One region of the Arthrobacter sp. SLBN-122 genome, then DNA from elsewhere that is predicted to be linked to it. Evidence: riboswitches for the same ligand, from Rfam matches in the RefSeq annotation. Region 1 holds a riboswitch; the other holds the start of a gene.
What was found. A riboswitch is a leader RNA that binds a small molecule or an ion and turns the genes downstream of it on or off. The one in region 1 is predicted to bind thiamine pyrophosphate.
Positions count from the first base shown of each region.

Region 2: linked by a shared signal. The riboswitch ahead of thiO (glycine oxidase ThiO) and the one ahead of thiC (phosphomethylpyrimidine synthase ThiC) in region 1 are both predicted to bind thiamine pyrophosphate.

Region 1 is NZ_VFMS01000001.1:44,447-48,633, forward strand. Features, by position in the region: gene FBY36_RS00255 (VOC family protein) at 1-340, opposite strand, end outside; gene FBY36_RS00260 (amidohydrolase family protein) at 440-1,522, opposite strand; TPP riboswitch at 1,601-1,708, shown strand; gene thiC (phosphomethylpyrimidine synthase ThiC) at 1,757-3,523, shown strand; gene FBY36_RS00270 (alpha/beta fold hydrolase) at 3,528-4,187, opposite strand, start outside.
Region 2 is NZ_VFMS01000001.1:410,561-414,747, reverse strand. Features, by position in the region: gene FBY36_RS01825 (RNB domain-containing ribonuclease) at 1-1,214, opposite strand, end outside; gene thiE (thiamine phosphate synthase) at 1,251-1,985, opposite strand; TPP riboswitch at 2,013-2,131, shown strand; gene thiO (glycine oxidase ThiO) at 2,125-3,423, shown strand; gene thiS (sulfur carrier protein ThiS) at 3,420-3,656, shown strand; gene FBY36_RS01805 (thiazole synthase) at 3,661-4,187, shown strand, end outside.

The DNA.
Region 1 (4,187 bases):
CCAGGTGGTCGGCACTGCCGGTGAAGGAGCGGGGCTCGTATTGGGCGGCCGTGGCGATGGTGGCGGCGAGAGACGCCTGATCCTCGAACAACAGGGCCGTGTGGAAGAGGCCCGCCTCTCCCCTGTCGGGAAGGTGCAGCCCGGGGGCCGGCGCCAGGTGGACCAACGGCCTGCCGAGCCTGCCGAGATACAGGCCGCCGTCCTGGTCGGCCACCACCTCGAGACCCAGGGCGCGCTGGTAGTAGTCGGTCATCACCTTCATGTCGCCCACCTTGAGCATCACCGTGCCCATGGCGAGGTCGGCAGGAAGAAGATCCTGGCTGCTGGCTGCTGCGGTCATGTGAAGGCTCCTTGTGTTGGCGGCCGTCCCGTTGGCGGCCTGTCACACATTAAAATTACTTGAAGCTTCAATTTATTCCAAGTCCCGTGCTCATCCTGCTCAGCGGATGATGCGGCCGCCCAGCACCACATGTTCCAGGGCCGAGATAGCTTCCGGGACAGCCCGCGGGTCCTCCCGGCACACCACGACGTCGGCCCGGGCACCTTCCGCCAGGTTCTCCGCTCCCAGCCAGGTGCGGGCTGACCAGCAGGCAGCGTCCAGCGCCGCCTCCATGGGCAGGCCTGCGCCGTGCAGGGCGAGGATCTCGTCGGCGATCCTGCCATGGCGGATCACGCTGCCGGCATCCGTGCCGGCAAAGATGCGCACTCCGGCGGCATGGGCTTCGGCCACGCGTTCCAGCCTGCGTTCCCAGAGGGCGCGCATATGGGCTGCGTAGCGCGGGAACTTGGCGTCTGCCTGGGCAGCGATCCCCGGGAAGGTGGCGATGTTGATGAGGGTGGGCACGATCGGCACATCCTGCTGCGCGAACCGGGGCAGGTGCCGCGGCAGGAGCCCCGTTGCATGTTCAATGCAGTCAATTCCGGCATCCAGCATCTGGTCCAGGGTGTCCTCGGCGAAGCAGTGTGCGGTCACCCGGGCGCCTTCGTCGTGGGCTGCGCTCACGGCATCGCGGACGACGGCGGCGGGAAACGACGGCGCCAGGTCGCCGGCGCCGCGGTCGATCCAGTCGCCCACGAGCTTGACCCAGCCGTCGCTGTCGCGCGCCTGCTTCCGGACGGCTTCTACCAGGCCGTCCGGTTCCACCTCTGCCGCGAAGCCCCGCAGATACCTGCGGCTGCGGGCAATGTGGCGTCCGGCGCGGATCAGCAGCGGGAAGTCCCGGCCGCCCTGCATCCACCGGGTATCGGCTGGGGAACCTGCGTCCCGGACCAGCAACGTGCCTGCCGACAGGTCCGCCCGGGCCTGGTCTTCGGCAGTTGTTGGGTCCACCGGGCCGCCCGGTCCGAGTCCGATATGGCAGTGGGCGTCCACGAAGCCGGGCAGCACCCAACCGTCCAGAACGCGGTCCGGCGCCTGGCGGGGACGGGTGTACGTCAGCTTTCCGTCGACGGACCACAGGCCCCGCTGCTCTGTGTCCGGCCCCGTAAGCACAGGGCCGCTGAATTCGATGATCTCCGGCATTGGACTCCCTCTTTGTCGCCAGTCAGGCTAGCACCGGCCATGTGACAAGGCCCTTCCGGAGGGCTGTGGTAGCTTCGTTCCTGACCACACGGGTGCCCCTGCAGGGGCTGAGATCGGGCTGACGCAGCCTGCGACCGTTGAACCTGTCCGGGTAATGCCGGCGAAGGAAGTGAGTATTCCTTGAGTACACCAAATGCACAGCTAAGCCCTGCCCAAAACCAGTCCGGGAAGGCCATGCCTGAAGACAGCGCCGTAACGCAGTCCCTGAAGTCACATTCGCTGGCGTTCCTCGAGGACGCGGAGCCAGGCATCCGGGTCCCGGTGACGGAGATTGCCCTGGAGCCCTCCCCCAATGGAGCGCCGAATGCGCCCTTCCGGACCTACCGCACTGCCGGGCCGGGCAGCGATCCTGTCCGCGGCCTTCCCCCTTTCCGCACTGAATGGATAGCCGCACGGGGAGACTCGGAAGCCTATGGCGGCCGGGAACGGAACCTGCTCGACGACGGCCGGTCGGCAGTCCGGCGCGGCGCGGCGAGCGCAGAGTGGAAAGGAGCGCGGCCGGTGCCCCGCCGCGGCGTCGAAGGTAAAACCGTGACGCAGATGCACTACGCGCGGCAGGGCGTCATCACTCCCGAGATGCGCTTCGTGGCGCTGCGGGAGAACTGCGATGTGGAGCTGGTCCGCAGCGAGGTGGCCGCCGGCCGTGCCATCATCCCCAGCAACATCAACCACCCCGAGTCCGAACCGATGATCATCGGCAAGGCGTTCCTGGTGAAGATCAACGCCAACATCGGCAACTCGGCCGTTACCAGCTCCATTGCCGAAGAGGTGGACAAGCTGCAGTGGGCCACCCAGTGGGGCGCGGACACGGTGATGGACCTTTCCACTGGCGATGACATCCACACCACCCGCGAATGGATCATCCGCAACTCTCCGGTGCCGATCGGCACCGTCCCGATCTACCAGGCCCTGGAGAAGGTCAACGGCGAAGCCAATGCGCTGACGTGGGAGATCTTCCGCGACACGGTCATTGAGCAGTGCGAACAGGGCGTGGACTACATGACCGTCCACGCCGGCGTCCTGCTCCGGTATGTTCCCCTCACGGCCAACCGGGTGACGGGCATCGTCTCGCGCGGCGGTTCGATCATGGCCGGATGGTGCCTGGCCCACCACCAGGAAAACTTCCTGTACACGCATTTCGATGAGCTCTGCGCGATCTTCGCGAAGTACGACGTCGCGTTCTCCCTGGGCGATGGACTGCGGCCGGGAGCGACGGCGGACGCCAATGACGCTGCGCAGTTCGCGGAACTGGACACCCTGGCTGAGCTGACACAGCGCGCCTGGGAGTATGACGTACAGGTGATGGTGGAAGGGCCGGGCCACGTGCCGTTCCACCTGGTCCGCGAAAACGTTGAACGCCAGCAGGAACTGTGCAAAGGCGCGCCCTTCTACACCCTGGGCCCGCTCGTCACCGATGTGGCCCCCGGGTACGACCACATCACCTCGGCCATCGGCGCCACGGAAATCGCCCGGTACGGCACGGCCATGCTCTGCTACGTCACCCCGAAGGAACACCTGGGCCTGCCCAACAAGGACGACGTCAAAACGGGGGTGATCACGTACAAGATCGCTGCGCACGCCGCAGATCTCGCGAAGGGACACCCCGGCGCCCATGAACGGGACGACGCCCTGTCCAAGGCGCGGTTCGAGTTCCGCTGGCGCGACCAGTTCGCACTGTCCCTGGACCCGGTGACGGCGGAGGCCTTCCATGACGAGACACTGCCCGCAGAACCGGCCAAGACGGCGCATTTCTGCTCCATGTGCGGTCCAAAGTTCTGCTCCATGAGGATCAGCCAGGACATCCGGGACGAGTACGGATCAGCAGAAGCACAGGCTGCCCTGGCGGACGCTGCAGCCGGCATGAGGGACAAGAGCCAGGAGTTCCTGGCGGCGGGCGGAAAGGTTTACTTGCCGGAGCTGACCGTTCCCGCCCAAAATTAGGGGTTCAGGAGGCCCGGGCTGACTGCACGCGGCTGACGTCCCTGATGAAGGAGCGGATGATCCGGTCCCCTTCCACGGAGTCATGGGGCCGGTGCCCTCCCGCCGCGGTGCGGTGGAGGGCGCCGGTCTCGCGCAGGTAGCCTGCGATCTCCTCGTAGAGCGGCTCCCATCCCCCGGTCAGGACCAGGGTGGGAACGCCGGGAACGATGTGCAGCGGAGCTTCCCAGGCCGGCGCCTGCAGCCGCAGCCGCCGGGCAGAGCGCTTTTCCTCGGCCGTGGCCGGTTGCTGCAGATCGGTGGCATAGACGCGCCGGACGAATTCGCGCTGGAAATCCTCATCGCTGAGCTGGTGCCGGACGTCGAACAGCGGCTGCATCAGCTTGATATGCGCCGCCGTGGCGGGAAGCTCGGCAGTCAGCGACAGGCAGGCCGGCTCCACCAGCGTCAATGAAAAAACGAGGTCGGGACGTTGGACGGCGGCCATCATCGCCGCGATGGCGCCCTGGGCGTGTGCCACGACGTGCCCTCCCGCGGCGCCCCTGCCGTCGTCGGCCAGAGACCGCAGCACAATGGCAGTGTCCTCATCGAAGGACGACTCCACGGGCTCAGCCACGGGATCAAACCCGTGGCGGCGCAGGAACAGTGCGTCGTAGGACAGTGCCAT
Region 2 (4,187 bases), 370 kb from region 1:
TCCAGGGCCAGGCGCTCCATCCTGGACGCCAGCTGGTCTGAGCCGGCCATGATGCCCGGCAGCAGCGGAAGGGCCTCACGCGCCCAACCCGGAACGTCGGCGCCGTTGCTCAGGGCCTCGCAGATGACCAGCACGAAGCGGTCCACCAGGCGGCGCAGCGGCGCGGTGGTGTGGGCATAGGCCGCGCCGATGGCTGACTGAACCCCGTCCTCGGGGACTGTGCCGTCAAAGGCGGTATAGGACGCTCCCCGGAACAGCATGCCGGCGGAATGCATGATGGCCAGCTGGCGCGGGTCGGTGGGATCCAGTGACCTCAGGTACTCGCCATAGCTGACCTCGCCGTCCCAGGGCCTGCCCAGCACCTCGGTCTGCAGACGGAAATGGCGCAGGGACCGTTCTTCCGGGGCGGGCATGGTGCGCAGGATTCCCACTTTGCCCTCCAGCATGAGCTGCGCGGCCGCCATCCCGGTCATCAGCGAAATCTGCGCGTTCCAGTCCTCCACGGCAAGCTGCGGGACAGCGTCAATGCGGTAGCCGCCATCGGGCAGCTGGACAATTTCCTGCTCGGGCATGTTCAGGCTTGCCCCTCCGCGTTCCCGTTCCAGGGCCACCCGTTTCAGGCCCACCTCCCGGAGCAGCTGCAGCACCGGGGAGGCAGTCCCGGCGTCGAGGTCTGCCTGGGCGCCCTTGTAGCTGAGCTTGTCGCGGCTGCGGACCCGCGCCCGCCTGACGCCCACTGACAAAACCGTCGCCTCGCCGTCGAGCGTGAAGTCCCACACGAACGCTGAACAGTCCTGCCCAGGCAGCAGGCTTCCTGCCCCCTCGCTGATCACTTCCGGATGCAGCGGAATCCTGCCGTCCGGAGCGTAGAACGTCTGGCCGCGGCGCCGGGTCTCGGCGTCCAGCGGACCGCCGGGGGCAACGAACGCGGGGACGTCGGCGATCGCGTACAGCACCCGGTAGCCGTTCCCGTCCGGTTCGATGAACACCGCCTGGTCCAGGTCCGTGGACGTTGCCGGATCGATGGTCACGAACTCCACGGCGGTCAGGTCATAGGACGGCAGCTTCAGCGCGGCTACGGCAGCCTGGGCATCCGCCACGGCTTCAGCGGGGTAGGGTCCCGGCAGCTCGAGTTCGGTCCGCAGCAGGCCCAACGCCTCTTCCAGGGCGTTCCTGTGGTCATGGACGTTGGGGGCCAGCCGATGATGTGACACAAAAATCAGCGTAGCTCCAAGTCCATGGATATGGCATCAGGCGCCGGCGGCATCCAGCGCGTCGAGGAGCGAAGCAGCAGCGGCCGCGGGATCGGGAGCCTCGGTGATGGCGCGGACCACCACGATCCTGCGGGCCCCCGCTTCCGCCACCTGCCGGACGTTTCCGTGGTCGATGCCGCCAATGGCGAACCAGGGCACCGGATCCGCCGCCCTTCCCGAGGCGTCCGCGGCGTACTTCACCAGGCCGGGTCCGACGGCGGCCCTGCCGGGTTTGGTGGGGGTGGCCCACACCGGACCCACGCAGAAATAGTCCAGGCCGGCCGGCCCGGCAGCTGCTGCCAGGGCGGCGTCCACCTGCTCCGTGGTGTGGCTGGAGAGCCCGATCGCGGCATTTCCGTTGACCAACGTACGCGCTGCGGCCAAGGGAAGGTCCTTCTGGCCGATGTGGAACACCGGTGCCCCGGAGAGGACGGCGATGTCCGCGCGGTCATTGACTGCCCACAGCCTGCCGTGCCGCACCGCAGTCTCCTTGAGCACCGCCAGAAGGTCAAGTTCCTCGGCGGCTTCGATGGTCTTGTCCCGCAGCTGGATGATGTCCACCCCGCCGGCGAACGCGGCGTCAACGAAGTCCGCAAAGTCGCCGCGGTCCCGGCGCGCATCGGTGCAGAGGTACAGGCGGGCGGCCTTGAGGGCGTGGCTGTCCCGTGAATTGACGACTTCGGTGGCGGGAGCGCGGTGGCCGGCGGGGAAGGATGGGGTGGACACATTCATGCGTGCAAGCCTAGTTCCTCTAAACTGGGCTGGTACTGCGGGAGCCCGCGGCAGCTGTCATAAAGCGCCGGGCTGAGAGGGCGTCAGAGCCGACCGCTTGACCTGATCCGGGTAATGCCGGCGTAGGGAAGGAACCCATATGCGTACCCCCTTCAACCACCCCGGGTCCGCCGGCGCCTCCAGCCCCTCCACCGTCCGGGCCGATGTTGCGGTCATTGGCGGGGGAGTGGTGGGGCACGGAATCGCCTGGGAGGCGCAGCGTTCCGGACGCTCCGTGGTGCTCATCGACGACGCACCGGGTACCGGCGCCAGCTGGGCCGCGGCCGGCATGCTGGCCCCCGTCAGCGAACTGCACTACCAGGAGGAAGACCTCCTGAAACTGATGCTCGATGCATCAGCGCGCTGGCCGGGGTTCGCCGCCGGCCTGGACAGTGCAACGGGCGCGGATTCGGGATACCTGACGACGGCGACACTCGCCGTGGGTGCCGATGCGGCCGACCGCCGGGCACTGATGGATCTGCGTACCGTCCAGCAGGCCAACGGGCTGGTGGTGGAGCCCCTCACCGTACGGGAGGTCCGGAAGCGCGAACCACTGCTCAGCCCGGCCATTGCCTGCGCCCTGGACACCCCTGCGGACCACCAGGTTGACCCCCGGCGCCTGGTGGCAGCCCTGCGGCTGGCCCTGGCCGGCGCGGCACGGGAAAAGCCGGCAGTGGCTGTTGCCGGGGCAGCGGACGGCTATGCCGTGCCGCAGCGGGCAGCCGGGTTGTTGTGGGACGGCGGAGCTGTTGCCGGCGTCCGCCTGGCCGACGGCGGCACCGTGCTGGCAACGGAAACCGTAGTGGCCAACGGGCTGCAGTCCGCGGCACTTGACGGCCTGCCGGAGGGCCTTGAGCTGCCGCTGCGGCCGGTGCACGGGGACATCCTCCGCCTTGCCGTTCCCTGCCACCTGCAGCCCCTGGTGACGTCAACGGTCCGCGGGCTGGTCCACGGCGTGCCGGTGTACATCGTCCCGCGGCAGGACGGGACGGTGGTGATCGGAGCCACCCAGCGGGAGGATGCCCTGTCCGACGCCGTCAGTGCCGGAGGGGTGTACCAATTGCTGCGGGACGCGCAGGCGCTGGTGCCCGCCGTCGCCGAACTTGAACTCCTGGAAGCCACCGCCCGTGCCCGCCCCGGAACCCCTGACAACGCACCGCTCCTGGGCCGGGTACCGGCGCCTGCGGCCTCCGCGGACGGACTGGCCGGGCATGTCCCGGGCGTCATCGTTGCCACCGGGTTCTTCCGGCACGGCGTCCTGCTCACTCCCGCGGCTGCGGGTATCTGCAGGGACCTGCTGGACGGAAAAATCGATCCCCGCTGGGCAGCGTTCAGCCCGGACCGGTTCTCCAGGCCGGCCACAACAGCAACAAGCCCTTTCATCAAGGAGACAGCGTGAACATCACCCTCAATGGAAACCAGCACACGGTGGCCGACGGCGCCTCCATCACCACACTGGTCCGCCAGGTCACGGGACGCCCGCTGGCTGACAACGGGCAGGCGACGGACGGCGGGAAGCTGGGTGTCGCCGTCGCGCATAACGCCCAGGTGGTGCCGCGGAGCCAATGGTTCGCCACCGCGCTCGCCGAGGGTGACGACATCGAACTTGTCACAGCAGTACAGGGAGGCTGACACCATGACCGAAACCAGCACCATCAACCCCGCAGGAAGTGCCGGTACCGCTGACGCTCTGGTGATCGACGGCGTCGCCCTCGGATCCAGGCTCATCATGGGCACCGGGGGAGCTCCCAGCCTCGACGGCCTGGGCGCAGCGCTCCTGGCCTCCGGCACCGCGTTGACCACCGTAGCCATGCGGCGCTACTCCACGGCGGAAACAGGCTCGCTCTTCCAGCTGCTGGTGGACCACGGGATCCGGGTCCTGCCCAACACGGCCGGCTGCTTCACGGCCAGGGATGCGGTCCTCACCGCGGAACTGGCCCGGGAGGCGCTGGAGACCGACTGGGTCAAACTGGAGGTCATCGCGGACGAACAAACCCTCCTGCCGGACGCCGTGGAACTCGTCGAGGCCACCGAGCAGCTCGTGAACCGCGGCTTCAAGGTCTTTGCCTACACCAATGACGATCCCGTGCTGGCGCTGCGGCTGGAGAACCTTGGCGCCACCGCCGTCATGCCGCTGGGCGCCCCGATCGGCACCGGCCTGGG